One region of the Kocuria sp. 2SI genome, then DNA from elsewhere that is predicted to be linked to it. Evidence: predicted binding sites of a transcription regulator. Region 1 holds the regulator's gene; the other holds the start of a gene.
What was found. The regulator HrcA, encoded in region 1, represses chaperone genes, less so after heat shock. The targets are predictions, from matches to a motif close to TTNGCACTCGNNNNNNNCGAGTGCNAA.

Region 1 (11,541 bases):
GCTCGTCCACGTGGAGGTTCTGCGTCATGACATCGGCGATGTCGTAGAGGGCAGGGATGTTGCTCAGCGTGCCCTCGGCCTTGAGCTTGCGCGCCAGCGAGGACATGAACTGCTGCTGCGAGCGGATGCGGGACTCGTCGCCGCCGTCGCCGAAGGCCGCCCGGGAGCGCAGGAAGGCCAGGGCCTGCTCGCCCTCGACCGTGGAGGTGCCTGCCGGCAGCTCGAGCCCGGATTTGGGGTCTTCGACCTCGTGGTTCACGCAGACCTCCACGCCGCCCACGCTGCGCGACAGCTCGGTCACGGCGTCGAAGTCGGCGAGCATGAAGTGATCGATGCTCAGGCCGGTGAGCTCATTGATCGCTGCCACCGTACAGCCGGGGCCGCCGTTCTCCCCCGCCGAGTTGAGCATGGCGGCATCCTGCGCAGGGTAGGTCTTTCCGCTCTCCGGGTCCGTGCACTCGGGGATCTCCACCATCAGATCGCGGGGGAAGGACACAACCGTGACGTCCTCGCGGTCCTCCGAGATGTGGGCCAGCATCATGACGTCCGTCTTGCCGCCGCCGTTGCCCTCCTCGACCTCCCCGTAGCGGGAGTTCCCCTCACCGGCGCGGGTGTCCGAGCCGAGGATGAGGATGTCGGTGGCCCCGGAGTCCTCCGCTTCTTCCTGCCCCAGGTTCAGCGGGCTGGTGACCAGGTTCTGCTGCAGCTTGAAGATGCTCAGCCCGCCGATGCCCACCACGACGGCCAGAAGCATGGCCGCGATGATCAGTCCCCAGCGCCGCCCCTCCGGCGGCGCGGACGCGGCACTCCAGTGACGACCGAGCTGCTCCGGCTCGGTGGTGCGCTCGTCGGCTGCTGCGTCATCTCGGGGGTGTGTGCTCACGTGCTCTGTTCCGGTCGATCTGGGGGGGGGGTGGCCTCGGGGCTTTTAGAAGCCGAGCCGTGACATCTGCCGCGGGTCGCGCTGCCATTCCTTGGCCACCTTCACGTGCAGGCTGAGGTAGACCCGGGTGCCGAGCAGCCGCTCGATCGAAGCACGGGACGTGGCGCCGATCTCGCGGAGGCGGGCCCCTTGCTTGCCGATCACGATGGCCTTCTGCGACGGGCGCTCCACATACAGCGAGACGTGCACGTCCAGCATGGGATCGTCCTCGGGCCGGTCCTCGCGCGGGATCATGTCGTCGCACACGGCAGCCAGGGAGTGCGGCAGCTCGTCGCGCACGCCCTCCAGGGCCGCCTCGCGCACGAGCTCGGCCACGAGCGTCATCTCCGGCTCGTCCGTGAGGTCGCCGTCCGGGTACAGGGGCGGGGAGATCGGCATATGCGAGATCAGCAGCTCGGCCAGCTCCTCGAGCTTGAAGCTGTCGACCGCCGAGACGGGGATGACATCGGCGAATCCGATGTCCTCGGGCACCGGAGTCGGCGTGTAGTCGCGCCCGCGCTTCCTGGCCCTGATGGCCTGACGGCGCTGGAACTCCACGTGCTCCGCGGTGAGCACCTCGCGACCCATGGCCTCCACGGCCATGAGCTGCTCGGCGAGCTCCCCGCGATCGACCTTGTCCGCCTTGGTGATGATCGCCACGATCGGCTTGCGCCCAGCACTGGCAAGCTGCTGGGCGATGAAGCGGTCGCCGGGGCCGATCTTCTCGTCCGCCGGGATGCAGATGCCCAGGACGTCGACCTCGCTGAGGGTCTCGCTCACGAGCTCGTTGAGCCGCTCCCCCAGCAGCGTGCGCGGGCGGTGGACCCCCGGCGTGTCGACGAGCACGAGCTGGCCGCTGTCCCGGTGCACGATCCCGCGGATGGTGTGGCGCGTGGTCTGCGGGCGGTTGGACGTGATCGCGATCTTCTCGCCGACCAGCGCATTGGTCAGCGTGGACTTGCCGACGTTGGGCCGTCCCACGAAGACGGCGAAGCCCGCGCGCGTCTGTGCGGGGTCATCCCACTGCGCGGGGCCGCCGGTCCGGGTTGTCTCGCTCATCTTCAGGTGCTGCTCTCAGGTGTCGTGGTGAGGACGGGATGGCCGCTGCGTTGCGCTCGGCGGCGGTTCAGCGGATGGTCTCGGCGGGGGCCTGCCGGCCCAGGAAGCCGCTGAGCAGCTGTCGCTGCAGGGCGAACATGGTCGTGCGCTCGTCGTCCTCGGCATGGTCGTGGCCGAGCAGGTGCAGGATGCCGTGCACGGTCAGCAGGGCGAACTCGTCCTCGGTGCTGTGCCCGGCCTCGGCGGCCTGCCTGGCGGCCACCGGCGGGCACAGCACGATGTCCCCGAGCACGCCCTCGGTCGGCTCCTGGGCGGTGCCGGCGCGCAGCTCGTCCATGGGGAAGGACAGGACGTCGGTGGGCCCGGGAAGATCCATCCACTGCACGTGCAGCTCGGACATCTCGTCCTCGTCGACCACGGCGATCGACAGCTCGACGGACTTCGACAGGTGCAGCTCGCGGAAGCAGTGCTCGATCAGCTCCCGCTGCCGCGCCGGGACGTACGCCTCCCAGCTGGCGCGATCGGCGGCCGTGGCGTCCTCCGGCAGCGGGCGGATGTCGAACTCGACGCTCATGCGTCCTCCCCCTGCCGCTCCTGTGCGTCCTGCGACGTCCCGCGCTGGGCTGCGGCCTCACGACGGGCGTCCTTGCGCTCGCGGCGCTCCTGGCGCCGGCGGTTGGTCACGCCGAAGACCTCGTAGGCATCGACGATCCGCCCCACCAGCTCGTGGCGCACGACATCGTCGCTGGTCAGCTCCGGGAAGGCGATGTCCTCGACGCCGTGGAGGATGTGCTCGACCTGGCGCAGGCCCGAGGATGTGCCGCCGGGCAGGTCCACCTGGGTGATGTCGCCGGTGACCACGATCTTGGAGCCGAAGCCCAGGCGCGTGAGGAACATCTTCATCTGCTCGGGCGTGGTGTTCTGGGCCTCGTCGAGGATGATGAAGGAGTCGTTGAGCGTGCGCCCGCGCATGTAGGCCAGCGGGGCCACCTCGATGGTCCCGGCCTCCATGAGCTTGGGAATCGCGTCCGGGTCGAGCATCTCGTGCAGGGCATCGAAGAGCGGCCGCAGGTAGGGGTCGATCTTCTCGTTGAGGGAGCCGGGCAGGAAGCCCAGCCGCTCGCCGGCCTCGACCGCGGGACGCGTGAGGATCAGCCGCGAGACCTCCTTGCGCTGCAGTGCCTGCACCGCCTTGGCCATGGCCAGGTACGTCTTGCCCGTGCCGGCCGGGCCGATGCCGAAGGTCACGGTGTGGTCGTCGATGGCGTCCACGTAGAGCTTCTGGTTGATCGTCTTGGGGCGGATGGTGCGCCCGCGCGAGCTGAGGATGTCCTGGTTCAGAGCGCTCGAGGGCCGTGCCGCCGCATCCCTGCCCAGGATGCCCATCAGCTGCGCGATCACCTGCGGGGTGACGAGCGTCCCCTGGGAGGCCAGGGCTCGGATCTCCTCGAGCAGCGCGACGACGACGGCGACGTCCTCCGCGCGGCCGTCGACCGAGACGGTGAGGTCGTGGGCGCGCAGATGGGTGCCCGGACGGGCCAGCTCGATCTGGGTCAGCGCGGAATCGGCCTGGCCGATGCTGCGCACCATGGTCTCGCGGTCGTGGAAGACGACGGTGCGCCGCACGCGCTCCTGCTCCGGGGACGCGTCCTGCGCGGGTGCCCCGACGGGACGCTGCGGGTCCGCTTCGGTGTCCGAGAGGGTGCTGTGATCCATGGTGAGGGCCGTGTGGCCGCTGCCGCCTTCCGTTGCGCTGCGCGTGGTCTGCTCCGCACGGGAGGCTGCAGCTGGTGCAGGCCGAGGTGCGGTTCGAGGGCCCATGCTATCGCGCCGGTGCGACGCGCCGGCGGGCGGCTGTGCCGCCGTGGATGCTCACCAGCGCCCGAGAGCGCAGGACAGCACGGCCACGGCAGCGGCCCCTGCCGTGGAGGAGCGCAGGACCTCCGGGCCCAGCAGCATCGGCTGAGCCCCGGCCTGCACGAAGCGCTCGAGCTCCGCATCCGAGACGCCGCCCTCCGGGCCCACGATCAGCCCGATCCCCTCCAGGTCCTCGTGGGACGCCAGCTCCGGAAGCAGCTCGGTGAGACGCTGCTGCGCGCTCTCGTGCAGGACCAGCCAGCGGGTGCCCGGCGCCTCCTCGATGAGCCGGGCCAGCGAGGAGCTCGTGACCGGCTCGCGCAGCTGCGGCCAGCGAGCCCGTCGGGACTGCTTGGCCGCCGAAGTCAGGGCGGACTCCCACTTGGCCAGCTGCTTGGCCTGGCGCTCGGGGCGCAGCTTGGCGATCGAGCGCTCGGCCTGCCACGGGATCACGGCCTCGACGCCGAGCTCGGTGCAGGACTCGACGGCCTGCAGATCACGGTCGCCCTTGGCCAGGGCCTGCACGAGGACCAGCTCGGGGCTGCGCGCCGGCTCCTGCACGGAGTCCTGGACGCGCAGCTCGATCCGGTCGCCAGCGGCGCTCACGACGCTGCCGGTGACCCGCAGCCCGCGGCCGTCGACGAGCTCGAGCCGCTCGCCGGTGCTCAGGCGCCGCACGGTGGCGGCGTGGCGGGCCTCAGGGCCGCTGAGCACGATCTGCTCCCCCGTGCCGGCGCCGAGCAGCTCGGTCTTGGCGAGGAAGACGGGCAGCGTGGTCATGTCCGGCGCCTCACTGATCCGCGAAGCGGTCGCGCAGCCGCGAGAAGAACCCGCCGCCGCCCCCGCGCTCCTGCGTGCGGCTCACGGCGGTTCCGGTGTGCTGCTCCTCGCCGCGCAGGGAGGCCAGCCGGGTGAGCAGCTCGCGCTGCTCGCCGGTGAGGTCCTCGGGGGTCTCGACCTCCAGGTGCACCACCAGATCGCCGCGCTCCCCGCTCTGGCTGCGCAGGCGGGTGGAGCCCAGGCCCTCGACCCGGCGGGTCTGACCCGACTGGGTGCCTGCGGGAATCGAGATCTCCTGGGGGCCGTCGAAGGTGTCGAGCTTGAGGGTGGTGCCCAGCGCGGCCGAGGTCATGGGGATCCGCACGGTGACGTGCAGGTCGTCGCCGTCGCGGGTGAACGTGGGGTCCTGGGTGACCTTGGTCTCCACGTACAGGTCGCCGCTGGGGCCGCCGGCCACGCCGGCCTCGCCCTGCCCCGACAGGCGGATGCGCACTCCGCTGCGCACGCCGGCGGGGATCTTGACGTTCAGCGGGCGCTTGTCGCGCACGCGCCCGTGGCCGTAGCACTCCTGGCACGGGGACTTGATGACATCGCCGTAGCCGCGGCAGGTGGGGCACTCGGCCACGGTCATCACGGTGCCCAGGGGCGAGCGGATGGGCTGGCGGACCTGGCCCTGGCCGCCGCAGTCGGTGCACTGCTCAGGGTGGGTGCCCGGCTGGCAGCAGGTGCCCTGGCACTCGGGGCACACGACCGCGGTGTCCACCGTGATCCGCTTCTGGGTGCCGAAGACGGCCTCCTGCAGGGAGACGTCCACGGTGATCAGAGCGTCCTGGCCCTGGCGCGTGCGGGACTTGGGGCCCTGGGCTCCGCCGCCCTGGAAGAAGGCGTCGAAGATGTCGCCGAAGCCCCCGAACCCGCCGCCGCCGCCGAAGCCGCCGCCGCCGAAGCCGGACTCGCCGTTCTCATTGCCGGTGGCGTCGTAGATGCGCCGCTTCTCCGGGTCGGAGAGGACGTCGTTGGCGTGGGAGACGCGCTTGAACTCATCGGCGGCATCCGGCGACGGGTTGACGTCCGGGTGCAGCTGACGGGCCTTCTTGCGGTAGGCGCGCTTGATCTCCTCGGCGGAGGCGTCCCGGGACACGCCCAGGGTCTCGTAGTGATCGCTCACAGGTCGTTCCGTCCTCGTCATCTCTGGGATTCGTGGTCTGCGCGCCCCTCGCCGGGCGCATGGCCGGGCTCGAGGAGAGCGCGAGTCTGTTCGGTGCGGCTCAGCTGGGCAGCGAGCGCGAGAGGTAGCTGGCCACGGCGCGCACCGCCGCCATGGTCTGCGGGTAGTCCATGCGGGTGGGACCCAGCACTCCGAGCTTGGCCCTGCGCTGCGGACCGTATCCGGTGGCGACGACAGCGGTCTCGACCAGCGGGTCCGACGAGTCCTCCGCGCCGATGCGCACGGCCACCCCGCGCTCGTCCTGCTCCATCTCCGAGAGCAGCTGCAGGAGGGTGACCTGCTCTTCGAGCGCCTCCAGCACGGGGCCGATGCTGCGGCGGAAGTCGTCGGTGGACTGGGCCAGGTTCGCGGTGCCTGCCAGCAGCATGCGCTGCCCGGACGCGCTGTCCAGCACGGCGGCCACGGCCGCGGCCGCCGCCTCCAGCAGGGGCTGCTCGGCCGGGGGCGCCTGCTGGGCCGCGGCCATCACGGCCGCACCGGCTCCGGCCAGTGGATGCCCGACGACCGCGCCCAGCAGCCTCGCCCGGGCATCCAGGACGACGGACTCGGCCACCGGCTCGGGCATGCGCAGCATCCGCTGGGAGACCCGGCCGTCGGTGGGGATCACGACCAGCAGGACCTGGTGCTCGTCCATGCGCACCAGCTCCAGGTGCCGCAGCGCGGCCGAGCTCACCGACGGGTACTGCACGACCGCCACCTGGTGGGTGAGCTTCGAGAGCAGGCGCACCGTGCGCTCCATGACGTCGTCGATGCCGTCGGCGCCCTCGAGCAGGGTCTGGATCGCGCGGCGCCGGGCCGGGGTCAGCGGCTGGACCGCCGCGATCCGGTCGACGAACTCGCGATACCCCTTGGCCGTGGGGATCCGACCCGAGGAGGTGTGGGGGGCCATGATCAGGCCCTCCTCCTCCAGCACGCCCATGTCGTTGCGCACGGTCGCCGAGGACACGCCGAGGGCGTGGCGCTCGACGAGGGCCTGGGAGCCCACCGGCTCCCGGGAGTGGACATAGTCCTCCACGATGGCCTGCAGGACCTGCAGCCGCCGGGGGTGATCCATGTTCCGCTCCTTCCTGCGCTGTGCGTGCTCGCTCGGAGGACCATTCTGGCACTCGGGGGCGCACACTGCTAAGCCAGTGTAGGCGGGCTCACGCCTCCGCGCTCGCACCGGGGCATTGGTACGCTCGCCGCTGATCCGCCCGGAGGCGCCCCCTCCGGCGCGCCGCACCACCACGTCCGTCGATCTGGAGGCCGCCATGCCCCCTTCGTCCTGGGGACCGCGCTCCCTCAGCGACCTGTCCGCCTCGAACCGCCCGCCCGAGCCGCGTCAGCTGCCGGTGGCCCGCGGCATGGTCCTCGAGGAGTTCGAGACCGGCTGGGTCGGGGCCGTGGTGCGTCTGGAGACGATCGGCGGCATGCGCGTGCTCAGCCTCGAGGACCGTCGGGGCAGGATCCGCAGCTTCCCCCTGGGGCCCGGCTTCCTCTTCGAGGGCGAGCCCGTGATCGCTGCCGAGCCTCAGCGCCGCAGCGTACCCAAGGCTCCCGCGCGCACCCGCTCCGGGTCGGTCGAGGTGGAGGGCTTCCGCGCCCGCACGGCCCAGGCCTCCCGCATCTGGGTCGAGGGCAAGCACGACGCCGAGCTGGTCGCGAAGGTCTGGGGCCACGACCTGGCGGTCGAGGGCATCGTGGTCGAGCCGCTGCACGGCGTGGACGATCTGGCCGCGGCCGTCGCGGAGTTCTCCCCCGGGCCGTCGCGGCGCCTGGGCATCCTGGTCGATCACCTGGTCGCAGGCTCCAAGGAGTCCCGGATCGCCGAGGAGGCCATGCGGGTGCCGTCCGCCCCCGGCAACGTGGCGGTGCTGGGCCACCCGTACATCGACATCTGGCAGGCCGTGAAGCCCAGCGCCATGGGCATCCGCGCCTGGCCCGAGGTGCCGCGCGGGATCGATTGGAAGACCGGGATCTGCCGCGGACTGGGCTGGCCGCACGAGACCCCCGAGGACATCGGACGGGCCTGGAGCTCGATCCTCTCCCGCGTGAACACCTACGCCGATCTGGAGCCGGCGCTGCTCGGGCGCGTCGAGGAGCTCATCGACTTCGTCACGGTCCCCGGCAGCGCCTGAGCAACCCGTCACACGGGGCCTCCCACGAAGCCCTCGGAGGCCGTCAGCGGCTAGACTGTGCAGGACCCGAGCGCCTCCCCGACCCCAGGGGACCTGCGGCGCCCGCTCGACCGGCCCTGCCGGTCACACGACCTCGAAGGTGGACAGTGGCCGTCTCCAGCAGCAGCCCCCAGCGACTCAGCGACTCCGGTGCCGAGCCGGCCGACCCCGGCTCCGACGACCAGGCGGCCCTCGCGCCGAACGAGTACGAGGGGCTCAGCGCCCAGCCCGGTCCGGTCTCCGTCTCGGACGATCAGCAGCTGGCCACGCTGACGCACATGCTCGGAGTGGTCGGATGCGTGCCCAGCATGATCATCCACCGCTGGGCCAGGGGCCGCGCCCGCTTCACCGAGCAGGAGTCCCTGGAGGCCGCCAACTTCACGCTGCTGCCCACCCTCGTGGTGATCGCCGGCGCGCTGCTGGCCTTCATCCCGTGGGTCGGCTGGATCTTCGCCATCCTGGCCGCCGCAGCCTGGCTGATCCTCGCCATCTCTTCGGTCGCCGCAGCCGTCTCCGCCAACTCCGGGCGTCCGTACCGCTACCGCCTCAACTGGTACCTCTACGACGCCCTGGCCAGCCGACGCCAGGAGCGCCGCCGGGAGCGCGAGACCTCCGGTCCGGTCACAGCCCAGGGCCAGGTCGTCACCCCCAGCGGCCGCACCGCTGATGCCCCCGAGCCGGGTGCCGGCGCGCAGAACTGACCCGGACGCCCCACGGCACGCGCAGAGGGCCCCGCTTCGGCGGGGCCTTCTGCATGTCAGCCGCAGGTCTGCCCGGCTGTGGACCGGCCGTTCCGACGGGTCCGAGAGCCCTGCGGCTCAGTCGACGAGCAGCCGCCGCACCACGGCGTCCCCGAGCAGGCGGCCGCGCAGCGTGAGCACGAGCCGGCCCTGCAGCGCGCTGCGGCCGTCGATCAGCTCCTCGGCCACCAGCCCCGCGATCTGCTCGCGCCCCTCCGGACGCAGCGCCGTGAGCGGCATGCCGTCTGCGATGCGGGATTCGAGCATCACGCGCTCCATGTACCGGGTGTCGTCGTCGAGCTGCTCGCGGCCCACGGCGGGAGAGAGGCCCCTGCGCACCGTCTGCGCGTACGGCATGGGGTGCTTGCGGTTCCACCAGCGCACGCCGCCCACGTGGCTATGGGCGCCGGGGCCGACGCCCCACCAGTCCTGGTTGTGCCAGTAGGCGAGGTTGTGCGCCGAGCGGTTCTCCAGCGCGCTGCGCCCGCCCGCGGCCCGGGACCAGTTGGAGATCTCGTACCACTCGAAGCCTGCCTCGGAGAGCATCTGCTCGGCGATCCCGTACTTCTCGGCCTGGTCGTCCGGGTCCACCGGGTCCACGTCGCCGCGGCGCATCTGCGCCGCCATGCGCGTGCCGTCCTCCACGATCAGGGAGTAGGCGGAGAGGTGGTCCGGCTCCAGGGAGATGGCCTGGCGCAGCGACTCCCTCCAGTCCTCGAGCGACTCCCCCGGCGTGCCGTAGATCAGATCCGTGCTCACGGACAGCCCGGCCTCCTTGGCCAACTGCACGACCCTCGGCACGTTCGCGGGATCGTGGGTGCGCTCCAGGGTGCGCAGGACGTGCGGCACTGCGGACTGGACGCCGAAGGACACACGGGTGAATCCTCCGTCGGCCAGCGTCTGCAGGTCCTCCCGGGTCACCGAGTCGGGATTGGCCTCGGTGGTGACCTCCGCGCCCTCCAGCAGACCGAAGCTCCCGCGGGCGCTGTCCAGGATCTCCACGAGCGCCGAGGAGGCCAGCCGGGTGGGCGTGCCCCCGCCGAAGAAGACGGTGTGCAGTCCACGGCGCGCCGCCCCGGAGCGCTCGAGCGCCTCGCGGGCGAACTCGATCTCGCGCACGGCCTCGAGGTGGTAGGCCGCCTGCGAGACGTCGGGGCCCAGCTCCAGGGCGGTGTACGTGTTGAAGTCGCAGTAGCCGCAGCGCACGGAGCAGAACGGCACGTGCACGTACAGGCTCAGGGTCCGCTCGTCGCTTCCGTGAGCGGCGGTCTCCGGGAGCAGCCCGTCCTCCGGGGGGGTCTCGCCATCGGGCAGAGAGGGCATCTTCATCCTTCGAGTTCTACTTCAGGTTTGGAATATTTGCGCGGACTTCACGTTCGATGTGAACTCCAGGGCGGAGCTCCCGTGCAGGTCAGAGCGTGATCGCCAGGCCGGTGATGTCGTCGTGCACAGTCATCCGGGGCGCGCGCACGCGGCGGGGATCCGCTCGCTCGAGCCCACGCAGGCGCTGGGCGAGGGAGCCGGCCGATCCGCTGTGCAGCGCCTCGAAGAGCCCGCGCCGACCGGTGATCGCGAAGGGATCGACCACGCGCTCCAGACCGTCGGTGAGCAGACACACGCGCCGCTGCTCGGCCCCGGGGATCAGCTCCACGCGGGCATGCTGCGCGGCCTGCGGCGAACCGCCGAGGATCCACAGCCCGTCCTCGGTGCTGCGTGTGCGCCGGTCCCGCACCTGCGCCTCGAGAAGCTCGGCGTAGGCGGCCTCAGCGCTGCGGCCCTGTGCTCGCAGCTCGTGCCAGCGGCGCAGCACTCGGGCGTCGCCGCCGGCGAACTGCGGATCGACGACCTCCAGGATCTGCCCAGCGTCCTCGAGCCACAGCGGCGAGTCCCCCAGCACGAAGCACTCGAGGCCCTGGGCGGTGCGCCGGATCAGCGACAGCGTGGCCGTGGGGATCTCGGCCCCGGGCCAGCCGATCTCGATGCTGCGCTGGGCCTCGGAGCGGGCGGCCTCGACGATCTGGTGCAGGGGCTGGCTGCGCGCTCGAGCTCCGGCGTCGGCGAGGATCGCGCGCAGGGCTGCGGAGAGCCTCCAGGCGAAGCGGGCGACCTGCTCGTCGGCGCTGCGGGGGTCCTGGGCGCCCAGCGCTGTGGCCCCGTCGAGCACCCAGGCCGCCTGGAGCCGTCCGCTGGCATCGCAGGCCGTTCCCCAGGCGTCCTGCGTGCGCCGCTTCGCCGAGACGGCCACCACGGCCGGGCCGCAGCTCACGACTACTTCTTCTTCTCCGGCTCGTCCGCCGACAGCGCTGCCACGAAGGCCTCCTGGGGGACCTCCACGCGACCGACCATCTTCATGCGCTTCTTGCCCTCCTTCTGCTTCTCGAGCAGCTTGCGCTTGCGGGTGATGTCGCCGCCGTAGCACTTGGAGAGCACGTCCTTGCGGATGGCCCGGATGTTCTCTCGTGCGATGATCCGCGAGCCGATCGCCGCCTGGACGGGGACCTCGAACTGCTGGCGCGGGATGAGCTCGCGCAGCTTGTTCGCCATGGTGGTGCCGTAGGAGTAGGCCTTGTCCTTGTGCGTGATCGCGGAGAAGGCGTCCACGCGTTCCCCCTGCAGCAGGAGATCGACCTTCACGAGCTCGGAGACCTCGTCGCCGTCGGCCTTCCAGTCCAAGGAGGCGTAGCCGCGGGTCTTGGACTTCAGCTGGTCGAAGAAGCCCACCACGATCTCGGCCAGCGGCAGGCGGTAGCGCAGCTCCACGCGGTCCTCGGAGAGGTAGTCCATGCCGCCCATCTGGCC
Region 2 (11,541 bases), on a different contig from region 1:
ACCAGGGCGGGGAAGCCGGCGGGGGCCTCGGCGCGGTGGATCCAGCGCAGGCTCCAGCCCGAGGGCACCTGGATGTCCAGGTGGTGATCGGCGTCCTGGACCTCGAGCAGGATCTCTCCGCGGGCGTCCTCCGGCATGGCCTCGACGTTGGCGAGCACCGCGGGGATCGCGGCCTCGTCGCCGAGCATGAGGCTCCAGGAGGCCTGTGGGTCGGGGATCCACTTGCCGCCGGGACCCACAGCGACGATCGTGTCGCCGGGCTGCGCTCCGGCCGCCCACGGCCCGGCCCAGCCGGAGTCGCCGTGCAGCGCGACGTCGATCCACAGCTGCCCGGCCTCGAGGTCCACGTGGCGCAGCGTCATGTGCCGGGTCGCGGGAAGGTGCTCGCGCGGAAGCGTCTCGCGCAGGCTCCAGTAGTCGGGATGATCTCCCAGGCCCAGCTCGGGATCGAAGAACACGAGCTTGCAGTACTTCTCCGGGGGCTCGATGTCCCGGAAGGAGCTCGGATCGCCGATCGAGGCCACGATGCGCACCATCGACGGGGAGAGCTCCAGGCGCTGCACGACGGTCAGGTCGATCTGCGCCTTCGGCGGCTTTGCGGGAGCGGGCTGGTGCTGGGCGGGGTCGTCACTCATGAGGCTCACCTTACCGACCAGTCGATCGGAGCCGCCCCCTGCTCCTCGAGCAGACGGTTGACCTGGGAGAACGGCCGCGAGCCGAAGAAGCCACGGGAGGCGGACAGGGGAGAGGGGTGCGTGGACTCCACGGTCGGGGCTGGGGCGAGCCAGGGGGCGCACTGGCGTGCGGGGCGTCCCCACAGCAGGCCCACGAGCGGGCCGCCGCGGGCCGCCAGGGCCCGGACCGCGCATTCGGTGACGGCCTCCCACCCCTTGCCGTGGTGGGAGGCAGGCACTCCGTCGCGCACCGTGAGGCACCTGTTGAGCAGCATGACGCCCTGGCGGCTCCATGCGCTGAGGTCCCCGTTCTCGGCCGGGGCGATCCCCAGGTCGTCGTGCAGCTCGCGGTAGATGTTCTGCAGGGACCGCGGCAGGGGGCGGACGTCCGGGCGCACCGAGAACGACAGCCCCATGGCGTGGCCCGGGGTGGGGTACGGGTCCTGGCCCAGGATCAGCACGCGGACCTCGGCCATCGGCTCCTGGAAGGCCCGCAGGATCTCCGGGCCCGGCGGGAAGGTGCGCTGGCCCTGCGCATGCTCCTGGCGCAGGAAGTCGCCCATCCCGTGGATCGCGTCCTCCACGGGGCGCAGGGCCTCGGCCCAGTCCTCGGCCATGATCTCGGCGAGGTCGGGGCGGTCTGCGGAATCGGTGCTGGTCATGCGGACCACTCTAGGGACCGCCGCCCACGACGCCGGGGGCGCCCCGCTGCGCTGTCGTGGCCGCGTTCTACAGTGGCGGCATGAGCGAGTCGAGCATGCCCACCGATAAGCGTCCCGTCGCCCTCGTCACCGGTGCCACCGGCGGCATCGGCCGGGCGGTCGTCGAGTCCCTGGCGGTCGATCACCGGGTCCTGGCCGTGGGCCGCGATGAGCACGCCCTGGCGCAGCTGCCGGAGGGGGCCGAGCCCGTGCGCGCCGAGCTCACGGACTTCCAGGCCCTGCCCGAGCTCGTGGACGGGCTCGAGCGGCTGGATGTCCTGGTCCACTGCGCCGCCCTGGGCCACCGGCTCTCGGTCGAGCACTCCCGCCCCCAGGACTGGCAGGCGCAGCTGGAGCTCAACGTCATGGTCCCCGCCGAGCTGACCCGGCTGGCCCTGCCCGCGCTGCGCCGCGCGCAGGGAACCGTGGTGCTCGTGAACTCCGGCGCCGGCTTCACCGCCAGCGGCGGCAATGCGGTCTATGCGGCCTCCAAGTTCGCGCTGAGGGCGCTGGCGGACTCGCTGCGCCAGGAGCTCGAACCGGACCTCGTGCGGGTGGCCTCGGTGCACCCCGGACCCACGGACACCGAGATGCTGCGGGGGATCCACGATTCGATCGGGAAGCAGCACCGCCCGGAGGAGTACATCCTCCCCGAGTCGGTGGGCCGGGCCGTGCGTGCGGTCGTAGATGCCTCCCCGGATGTGCAGCTCACCTCGGTCTCGGTGCGCCCGCGCCAGGAGCAGTGCTGATGGGCGCGCAGGCGGGGGAGCTGGACGAGCAGCAGCGGGCGATCCTCGACCTGGAGAAGCGGCGCTTCAAGTACCAGGGGGCCAAGGAGCGGGCCATCGGCGCGCAGCTCGGGATGCCCGTGACGGAGTACTACCAGCGGCTCAATGCGCTGCTGGACACGGAGGCCGCCTGGGCCGCCGAGCCCGTCCTGGTGCGGCAGCTGCGCGAGCTGAGGGACTCGTGAGCGCGGTCCCGGCGGCTCGTCGCGGCGCATGAACGGGCTCCCCGATGGAAGGATGGCGCGCATGAGCGAACAGCCCCCGTGGTCCGATCCCGACCTGCATCCCCGCGACGTCTTCGACGACGTCCCGGAGGACGGCCCTCGGCAGGGCGCGCACCGGCCCCGGGAGGCCGCAGCCCCCAAGACCCCCGGGAGCCTGAAGGCCATGGTCATCGTGGGCTCCCTCGGCCTGCTGCTGGGCGCCGGCGCCTACGTCTTCTCCACCGTGAACCAGGACCGCGGCTCGAGCGCCGTCCAGGGCTCCGAGGACCAGGTCGCCGAGGATCCGAGCGGGTCGGCCGGCGCGGAGGACGGGGCGAGCGCCTCCGCCGCTCCCGAGGACGCCGAGCAGGTGGGCATCTTCAACGCCACCGACCTCGACGGCGTGGCCGGCGCTGCCAGCGAGGACCTCACGGCGCTGGACTGGGAGGTCATCGCCACCGGCAACTGGGGCTTGCCCGTGGACGAGAGCGTGGTCTACTACGCGAGCGACGGCGTCACCGGGGACACCGAGGAGCAGGCCCGGCTCGTGGCCGATGCCCTGGGGATCGAGCAGGTCCAGGCCGACGACGCCATCGCCTATCCGCTGGTGGCAGTGATCGGAGACGACCTCGGCGAGGAGCTGGTGGGCGCAGGCCAGGAGCAGTCCTCCGCGCAGGGCGCCGCCGAGCTCCCGCAGGAAGGCGCCGGCGCCCAGGCAATGGCGGCCGATCCGACGGAGGCCCTCCGATGAGCGCGGCGGGGAACTCGCGCGCTGTCGAGCCGCTGGCCGTCGAGGGCCGGCGCGTGCGCCTGCGCGACTGGCGCGCCGATGACCTCCCCGTCTACGAGCGGTGGATCATGCCCCCGCCCGGCGGCGGCGAGCACGAGTGGCAGCGCACGGACGGGCCCTTCTACCCCAACTTCACCGCAGAAACGGCCCAGCGCTGGCTCGGGAAGCTGACGGAGCGGGTGCGCCAGGGCGACTGGCCCGCAGTGCGCGACACCGCGGTGATCGCCGAGCAGGGCACCGACCGGTTCCTGGGGCAGGTCTCCTGGTATCACGCGGAGGCCCCCACGGAGGATCCGGGTACGGGCACGCATCTGCTGCCGCTGCACTCGATCGGCGTGGCGATCTACCCGCCGGAGTACTGGTCCGGCGGGTACGGCTCGGAGGCCCTGCGCCTGTGGGTCGACCTGCTGTTCCGGACCAGCGGCGCCGACCGCGTCGACCTGGAGACCTGGAGCGGCAATCGCGGCATGTGCCGGGTGGCCCGGAAGCTCGGCTTCACCGAGGAGGCGCGGATCCGCAGGGCTCGTAAGGTGGCGGGGGAGCACTACGACCGGATGATCTACGGCATTCTGCGCGAGGAGTGGGAGCAGGTGCCGTGGCACGGGGCGTCCGCCCTCGGTGAACCCTGAGCCGAACGCGCTCAGGGGTTTGCACTCGCAGGGGCCGAGTGCCAATAATGGACTTGGCACTCAGTCGAGCAGACTGCCAGCCGGCCCCGCTGCGGTCGGCGCAGCCGCTCGACCACGAAGTGGAAGCCACCGCCTCTCTGAGGGGCAGGCTCGGCGGGCAGATCCCGCAGGAGCCGGCGCCCCGTCCGTCGCGGGCAGCGGGTCGGTGGGAGTCAGACTGAACGTCCAGGAGGGACGAACACATGGCAAAGCTCATCGCATTCGACGAGGAGGCCCGCCGCGGTCTCGAGCGCGGCCTCAACACCCTGGCTGACGCCGTCAAGGTCACGCTCGGCCCGCGCGGCCGCAACGTCGTCCTGGAGAAGTCCTGGGGCGCTCCCACGATCACCAACGACGGCGTGTCCATCGCCAAGGAGATCGAGCTCGAGGACCCCTACGAGAAGATCGGCGCCGAGCTCGTCAAGGAGGTCGCCAAGAAGACCGATGACGTCGCCGGCGACGGCACCACCACCGCCACCGTGCTCGCTCAGGCGCTCGTGCGCGAGGGCCTGCGCAACGTGGCCGCCGGTGCTGACCCGCTCTCGCTCAAGCGCGGCATCGAGAAGGCCGTCGAGGCCGTCACCGCCGAGCTGCTCAGCTCCGCCAAGGAGATCGAGACCGAGGAGCAGATCGCGGCCACCGCGTCCATCTCGGCCGCGGATCCGGAGATCGGCCGCCTCATCGCCCAGGCCATGGAGAAGGTCGGCAAGGAGGGCGTGATCACGGTCGAGGAGTCCAACACCTTCGGGCTGGACCTCGAGCTGACCGAGGGCATGCGCTTCGACAAGGGCTACCTCTCCGGCTACTTCGTCACGGACGCCGACCGCCAGGAGGCCGTCCTCGAGGATCCCTACATCCTCATCGTCAACTCGAAGATCTCGGCCGTGAAGGATCTCGTCCCGGTCCTGGAGAAGGTCATCCAGTCGGGCAAGCCGCTGATGATCATCGCCGAGGACGTCGAGGGCGAGGCGCTGGCCATGCTGGTGCTGAACAAGATGCGCGGCTCCGTGAAGTCCGTGGCCGTCAAGGCTCCCGGCTTCGGCGACCGCCGCAAGGCCCAGCTGGCGGACATCGCCATCCTGACCGGCGGCCAGGTCATCACCGAGGAGGTCGGCCTCTCGCTCGAGACCGCCACCCTGGACCTGCTGGGCACCGCCCGCAAGGTCGTCGTGACCAAGGACGAGACCACCATCGTCGACGGCGCCGGCTCCGCCGAGGAGATCGAGGGCCGCGTGGCCCAGATCCGCGCCGAGATCGAGAACTCGGACTCGGACTACGACCGCGAGAAGCTGCAGGAGCGCCTGGCCAAGCTGGCCGGCGGCGTCGCCGTGCTGAAGGCCGGCGCGGCCACCGAGGTCGAGCTCAAGGAGCGCAAGCACCGCATCGAGGACGCTGTGCGCAACGCCAAGGCTGCTGTGGAGGAGGGCATCGTCGCCGGCGGCGGCGTCGCCATGATCCAGGCCGGCGAGACCGCCTTCGGCCAGCTGCAGCTCAGCGGCGACGAGGCCACCGGCGCGAACATCGTGAAGGTCGCCATCGACGCTCCGCTCAAGCAGATCGCCTTCAACGCCGGGCTCGAGCCGGGCGTCGTGGCGGCCAAGGTGCGCGGCCTCGAGAAGGGCTGGGGCCTCAACGCGGCCACCGGCGAGTACGAGGACCTCATGGCCGCGGGCATCAACGACCCGGTCAAGGTCACCCGCTCCGCCCTGCAGAACGCCGGCTCGATCGCCGGGCTGTTCCTGACCACCGAGGCCGTCGTCGCCGACAAGCCGGAGCCGGCCGCGGCCGCCGGCGGCGGCGAGGACCCGATGGGCGGCATGGGCGGCATGATGTGATGACGCCTCGGCGTCATCGCTGAGGCCAGCCCAGCGAGTCCGACGGGCCCCGTCTCCCACCTCGGGAGGCGGGGCCCGTCGTCATGTCCGGGGGGGTGGACCCGACGAGTGTCTGCGCTGCCGGCCGGTGCCGCAGGCGTCCCAGGGCCCGGTGCGACCGGCCTGCCGACGGGAGCCTGTCGAGACAGCCCGAGCCGCGGCGCCGGGCTGGGCTGTGCTGTCGGTGGGACGTGCCACAGTGTTCGGCATGACGATCATCGCTGCCGCCGACGGCTCCGCCCTGGGCAATCCCGGCCCGGCCGGCTGGGCCTGGTACATCGACGACTCCAACTGGCGCAGCGGGGGCTGGCCGCATGGCACGAACAACATGGGCGAGCTCCAGGCCGTGCTGGACCTGCTCGAGTCCACGCAGGAGCTCGGCGAGCCCCTGCGGGTGCTGTGCGACAGCCAGTACGTCATCAACTCGATCACCAAGTGGATGAAGGGCTGGAAGAAGAAGGACTGGAAGAAGAGCGACGGCAAGCCGGTGCTCAACGTCGAGCTCATGAAGGCGCTGGACGCCGCCATGCAGGGCCGGGACGTGACCTTCGAATGGGTCAAGGGCCACGCGGGCCACGAGCTGAACGAGGCCGCCGACACCCGAGCCAACGCCGCCGCCAAGGCCTTTCAGGCCGGCCGCGCGCCGGAGGAGGGGCCGGGGCTGGCGCTGGGCTCGGACGCGGCCGCGCCCTCAGCTGCTGCGGCGCCGGCAGGCCATGCGGCTCCTGCCGAGCCCGCGGCCGCCACAGGCGCCGCAGCGGGGGACCAGGCCGGTCCCGCAGGCAGCGGCGCAGCCGATCCCCGTGCGGAGGCAGAGGAGCAGGTGGGGGACCCGGATCCCGATCTGCTCTCGAGCCTGGAGGATCAGTCGGAGGACCTGGCCGCCGCTCCGAGCCCCGCGCAGGAGGTCTTCGGCCTGGAGCGCGGACGCATCCGCGAGGGCCTGTCGGCCGCGACCCTCCACCCGGAGGCGGTGCTCATCGACTCGGACGGGCGCCCCGGCAATCCCGCGAGCCTCTCCCGGGGCGACGACTCCGCCGACCTGCATCTGGTGGACCTGCTGGCCCTGAGCGGGCGCGCTGTGCAGACCACGATCCATGTCCTGGGCTCCACGGGCTCGGCGGTGCACACCGCGCTGTGGACGCGCGAGGACTCCCGCAGCGAACTGGGACAATGGCTGCTGCGCCACCTCCAGGTGACGCTCGAGTCCTGAACAGCCCCGCGGCGCACCTGCCGGCGGCGGGGTCCCTGCCCTTCCCCGTCTCAGGAGCCCCGTCCGCATGAGCTCACCGTCCGCCCAGGCCTCGCCCTCGCCGCTGCAGCGCCAGTCCGTGCTGTGGAGCCTGCGCTCGCCGCGAGCCCTGCGCACCGAGCTGCTGGCGGGACTCGTCGTGGGCCTGGCGCTGATGCCGGAGGCGATCGCCTTCTCCGTGATCGCCGGGGTCGATCCGCGGGTGGGGCTCTTCGCCTCCTTCACCATGGCGGTGACCATCTCGATCGTCGGCGGCCGACCCGCCATGATCTCGGCGGCCACCGGTGCCGTCGCCCTGGTCGTCGCGCCCCTGGTGGCCTCCCACGGGGTCGAGCACCTGATCGCATGCGTGATCCTCGCCGGGATCCTGCAGGTGCTCCTGGCGCTGGTCGGACTGCCCAAGCTCATGCGCTTCGTGCCGCGGCAGGTCATGGTGGGCTTCGTCAACGGGCTGGCGATCATCGTCTTCACGTCCCAGCTCCCCGAGCTGCTCGGCGTGCCGTGGATGGTCTACCCGCTCGTGGCCCTGGGCCTGCTGATCACCTTCGGTCTGCCGCGGCTGAGCCGGGCGGTGCCGTCCCCGCTCGCGGCGGTCGTCGTGGTGACCCTCCTGGCGGTGCTGGCCTCGATCGCCGTGCCGACCGTGGGGGGCAAGGGCGAGCTGCCGCGCGAGCTGCCGGCACTGGGACTGCCGGAGGTCCCCTGGACGTTCGAGACGCTGCAGGTGATCTTCCCGTACGCCCTGTCCATGGCGGTCGTGGGGCTGCTCGAGTCGCTGCTGACCGCCAAGCTGGTGGACGACATCACCGACACCCCGTCCTCCAAGACCCGCGAGACCTGGGGGCAGGGCGCTGCGAACATCGTGACGGGGCTCTTCGGCGGGATGGGGGGCTGCGCGGTGATCGGGCAGACCATGATGAACGTCAACGCCTCGGGCGCCCGCACGCGGATCTCCACGGCCTCGGCGGGCATCTTCCTGCTGGTGCTCGTGATCGCACTGGGAGACGTCGTGGCCGTGATCCCCATGGCCGCACTCGCCGCGGTGATGATCTACGTGGCGCTGACCTCGTTCGACTGGCACAGCATCCACCCGCGTACCCTTCGCACGCTGCCGCGCAGCGAGGTCGCGGTCATGGTCATCACGACCGTGGTCATCGTGGTCTCGCACAATCTGGCGATCGGCGTTGGCGCCGGAGTGCTGGCTGCCATGGTCCTGTTCAGCCGCCGCGTGGCCCACACCGTGCGCGTCCACCGCTTCCCGGGCCGGGTGGGCGAGGACCTCGTCACGACGGTCCCCAGCGAGGACATGGTCACCTACGTGGTGGACGGCGAGCTGTTCTTCGCCTCCTCGAACGACCTCTACACGCAGTTCGACTACGCCCGGGACCCGCAGCACGTGCGCATCGATCTGAGCCGGACGCACATCTGGGATGCCTCCACGGTCGCCGCGCTGGATTCGATCCGGGAGAAGTACGACCGCCACGGCGTGCAGGTGGAGATCGTGGGCCTGGATCGGCTCAGCTCCGGGCTGCACGACCGGCTGACCCGCCGTCCCCGCGGCTGAGCTGACGCCCCCGCGACCGAGCCGTCGTCTCTCTGCCCGGCCGGCGGCCCCGAGGACCTCTCGGGCCATGCTCGCCCTCGGAAGCGGCCTGCGCCGGTCGCTCTGCGAGCCGTGGACGGCCCCTCAGCTGTGCGAGGAGCCGCCGCTGCGGTCGTCGCGCGGTGCCCCGGGATCTGGGCCGGACAGATCCGGAAGCTCGCCGGTCTCGTCGATGATGCTGGGATCGTCGTCGTCGATCTCGGGGATCGGAGGCAGGCCGTCGTCGCCGAACGGGGCGTCGTCTCGGGTCTCGCGTCCAGCAGTGCCTGCTTCGGCATCTGCGGCGCGGGCGGGCTGAGCCTGCTCGGCCGGCGACGCCCCCGCAGCCGTCGAGGCGCGAGCGGAATCTCCCGCCTCGAAGCCGTCGGCATCGGACGCGCCGGCACCGGTGGCCTCGGCTGCCGAACCGGGCTCGACCGGGGAGTCTCCGGCCGAGGGCACTGTCGTCTCGCCGCGGCGGGCGGCACGGCGCATCCGACGACCGCTTGAGGCGGAAGCGGGACCGGATTCCTCGGCGGCTTGACGCTGCCGTTCGAGCTGCTCCTCGGTGGGTGCGCTGCGCCGCCTGGAGGGGGTCCACGCACCGCGCGAGAACCAGGTCCCCGACTCCCCGCGGGAGGCCCTGGGAGCCTCAGCGCCGCTGGAGCGCAGGGCCTGGTCCGCAGGGTCGTCGGCGTCGGCCGCGCGCTCGATCGCGGCCTCGGCGGACTCCCCGCCGGGCAGGGTGACCACGAATGTCGCGCCGCCGCCGGGGGTCTCCTCGAGGGTGACCACTCCGCCGTGCTGGCCCACCACCGAGGCCACGATCGACAGGCCCAGCCCGGTGCCGCCGGTCTCGCGGGCGCGGGAGGTGTCCGCGCGGTAGAAGCGCTCGAAGATCCGGGTGCGGTCGGGGCCCTTGATGCCGGGACCGTGGTCGCGGATCTTCAGCTGCGCCAGCCAGGTCGGCGCGGACTCGTCATCCGGGACGGCGGGCTGCTGCTCCTGCGGCACAGCGTCGAAGGAGGGGTTCTCCACGATGATCTCGAGATCGCTGCCCTGCGGCGTGTAGCGCACGGCGTTGGTCATCAGGTTGACCACGACCTGGCGCAGACGGGCGTCATCGCCGCGGGTCCACACCGGCGCGGCGGCGCTGTCGTCCGGGCCGAGCACCGTGATGCGGCGATCGGGCCAGGCCGCCGCGAAGTCGGCGGCGGCATCGTGGGCCAGGACCAGCAGGTCGACGTCGGTGATCTCGAGGGCTCGGCCGTTGTCCACCCGGGCCAGCGAGAGGAGGTCCTCGACCAGCTGGGTCATGCGCGTGGCCTCGGATTCGATGCGCCCCATGGCCTGAGAGACCTTCTCGTCATCGTCCAGGGCGCCGTGGCGGTAGAGCTCGGAGTATCCGCGGATCGACACGAGGGGAGTGCGCAGCTCGTGGGAGGCATCGGCTACGAACTGGCGCAGCCGGTTCTCGGAGTGGGTCCGGGCGTCGAAGGCGTCCTCGATCTGCCCGAGCATGCGGTTCAGCGACATCGACAGCTGGCCGACCTCGGTCGCGGAGCTGTAGCCGGAGATGCGCTGGGACAGGTCGCCGGCGGCGATCGCGGCAGCGGTGGCCTCGACCCGCTTCAGCGGTGTGAACGCCCGCGTGATGAGGATCCAGCCGACCGTCAGGGCCACCAGGAGGGTGGCCACCCCGAAGCTCAGGGTCAGCAGCGTCACCGCCGAGATCATGCCGTTGGCCCAGCCCAGCGGCTCGGCCGTCACGACGGTGTAGTCCGAATCGGCCTGGGGGGCTGCCACCACGCGCCAGGAGCCGTCCTCGCCGTCGGCGGAGCGCACCGTCATCCCGGACTGCTCCGTCTGCAGGACGAGCTCGCGGGTGAAGCTGGAGAGGTCCGGCTCGCCCGGGTCGACCGGGCCGGGGGCGGTGGAGCCCACCTGGGCGACGATCTCGCCGTCGGAGTCGAGCAGGTAGCCCCGCTTGGACACGTTGACGGTGGGCGATCCGATCATGTCCGACATCAGCGCGGTCGACACGGTGCTCAGCGACTCGCGCAGCTCGTTGTCGATCGAGTTGACGAGCGAGTCGCGCACCACGGAGATCGACACGAAGCTCGTCAGCAGGATCGACGGCATCAGCAGCAGGCCGGTGAGGACCATCAGCTGGGTCCGCAGCGACGACGAGCGCCACCGCGCTGTGAGCTTCTCCACGGTTCAGACCTCCGTCGACGGCACGCGGACGACGGTCATCTTGTCAGGACGACGGGCGGCGCCGCCGGAGGCGGACACCGCCCGGTGAGGGCTGCAGATGGGCTCAGCCGTTCTTGTGGGCCGTGCGCAGCAGGTATCCGACGCCGCGCTTGGTGTGGATCAGCGGGGGAAGATCCGGATCGTTGTCGATCTTGCGGCGCAGGTAGGAGATGTAGGACTCGACGATCGAGGCGTCTCCGTTGAAGTCGTACTCCCACACGTGATCCAGGATCTGGGCCTTGGACAGCACGCGGTTGGGATTGAGCATCAGATAGCGCAGCAGCTTGAACTCGGTGGGCGACAGATCGATCTCGCGCTCGCCGCGGAAGACCTCGTGGGCGTCGTCGTCGAGGACCAGGTCGTCCACGCGCAGGCGCGAGTCGTCCTCCTCGGCCGGGGCCGAGCGGCGCAGGACGGCGCGGATGCGGGCCACGACCTCGTCCAGGCTGAACGGCTTGGTGACGTAGTCGTCGCCGCCGACGGTCAGGCCCTGGACCTTGTCCTCGGTGTCGTCCTTGGCGGTCAGGAAGACGATGGGGAAGGTGCGGCCCTCGGCGCGCAGCTTCCGCGTGACGGCGAAGCCGTCCAGATCCGGGAGCATGACGTCCAGGACGGCCAGATCGGGGCTCTCCTCCTGGGCGCGGGTGATGGCATCGCGGCCATTGGCGGCGGTGACGACCTCGAAGCCCGCGAACTTCAACGAGGTGGCGAGGAGTTCGAGGATGTTGGGCTCGTCGTCGACGACCAGGAGCT

Region 2: the regulator HrcA is predicted to act here: its motif matches at 3,839-3,865, upstream of groL (chaperonin GroEL).

What each region holds. Positions count from the first base shown of each region.
Region 1 is NZ_SCNB01000009.1:38,814-50,354, forward strand. It holds gene FFS25_RS06835 (LCP family protein) at 1-883, opposite strand, end outside; gene FFS25_RS06840 (GTPase Era) at 929-1,981, opposite strand; gene ybeY (rRNA maturation RNase YbeY) at 2,049-2,555, opposite strand; gene FFS25_RS06850 (PhoH family protein) at 2,552-3,571, opposite strand; gene FFS25_RS06855 (16S rRNA (uracil(1498)-N(3))-methyltransferase) at 3,854-4,618, opposite strand; gene dnaJ (molecular chaperone DnaJ) at 4,629-5,786, opposite strand; gene hrcA (heat-inducible transcriptional repressor HrcA) at 5,887-6,900, opposite strand; gene FFS25_RS06870 (DUF3097 domain-containing protein) at 7,097-7,963, shown strand; gene FFS25_RS06875 (DUF4870 domain-containing protein) at 8,110-8,703, shown strand; gene hemW (radical SAM family heme chaperone HemW) at 8,821-10,065, opposite strand; gene FFS25_RS06885 (protein phosphatase 2C domain-containing protein) at 10,154-11,008, opposite strand; gene lepA (translation elongation factor 4) at 11,011-11,541, opposite strand, start outside.
Region 2 is NZ_SCNB01000005.1:107,706-119,246, reverse strand. It holds gene FFS25_RS04590 (siderophore-interacting protein) at 1-635, opposite strand, end outside; gene FFS25_RS04585 (uracil-DNA glycosylase) at 641-1,336, opposite strand; gene FFS25_RS04580 (SDR family oxidoreductase) at 1,417-2,124, shown strand; gene FFS25_RS04575 (DUF3263 domain-containing protein) at 2,124-2,348, shown strand; gene FFS25_RS04570 (LytR C-terminal domain-containing protein) at 2,410-3,117, shown strand; gene FFS25_RS04565 (GNAT family N-acetyltransferase) at 3,114-3,785, shown strand; gene groL (chaperonin GroEL) at 4,028-5,659, shown strand; gene FFS25_RS04555 (ribonuclease HI) at 5,907-6,911, shown strand; gene FFS25_RS04550 (SulP family inorganic anion transporter) at 6,979-8,514, shown strand; gene FFS25_RS04545 (ATP-binding protein) at 8,638-10,749, opposite strand; gene FFS25_RS04540 (response regulator transcription factor) at 10,853-11,541, opposite strand, start outside.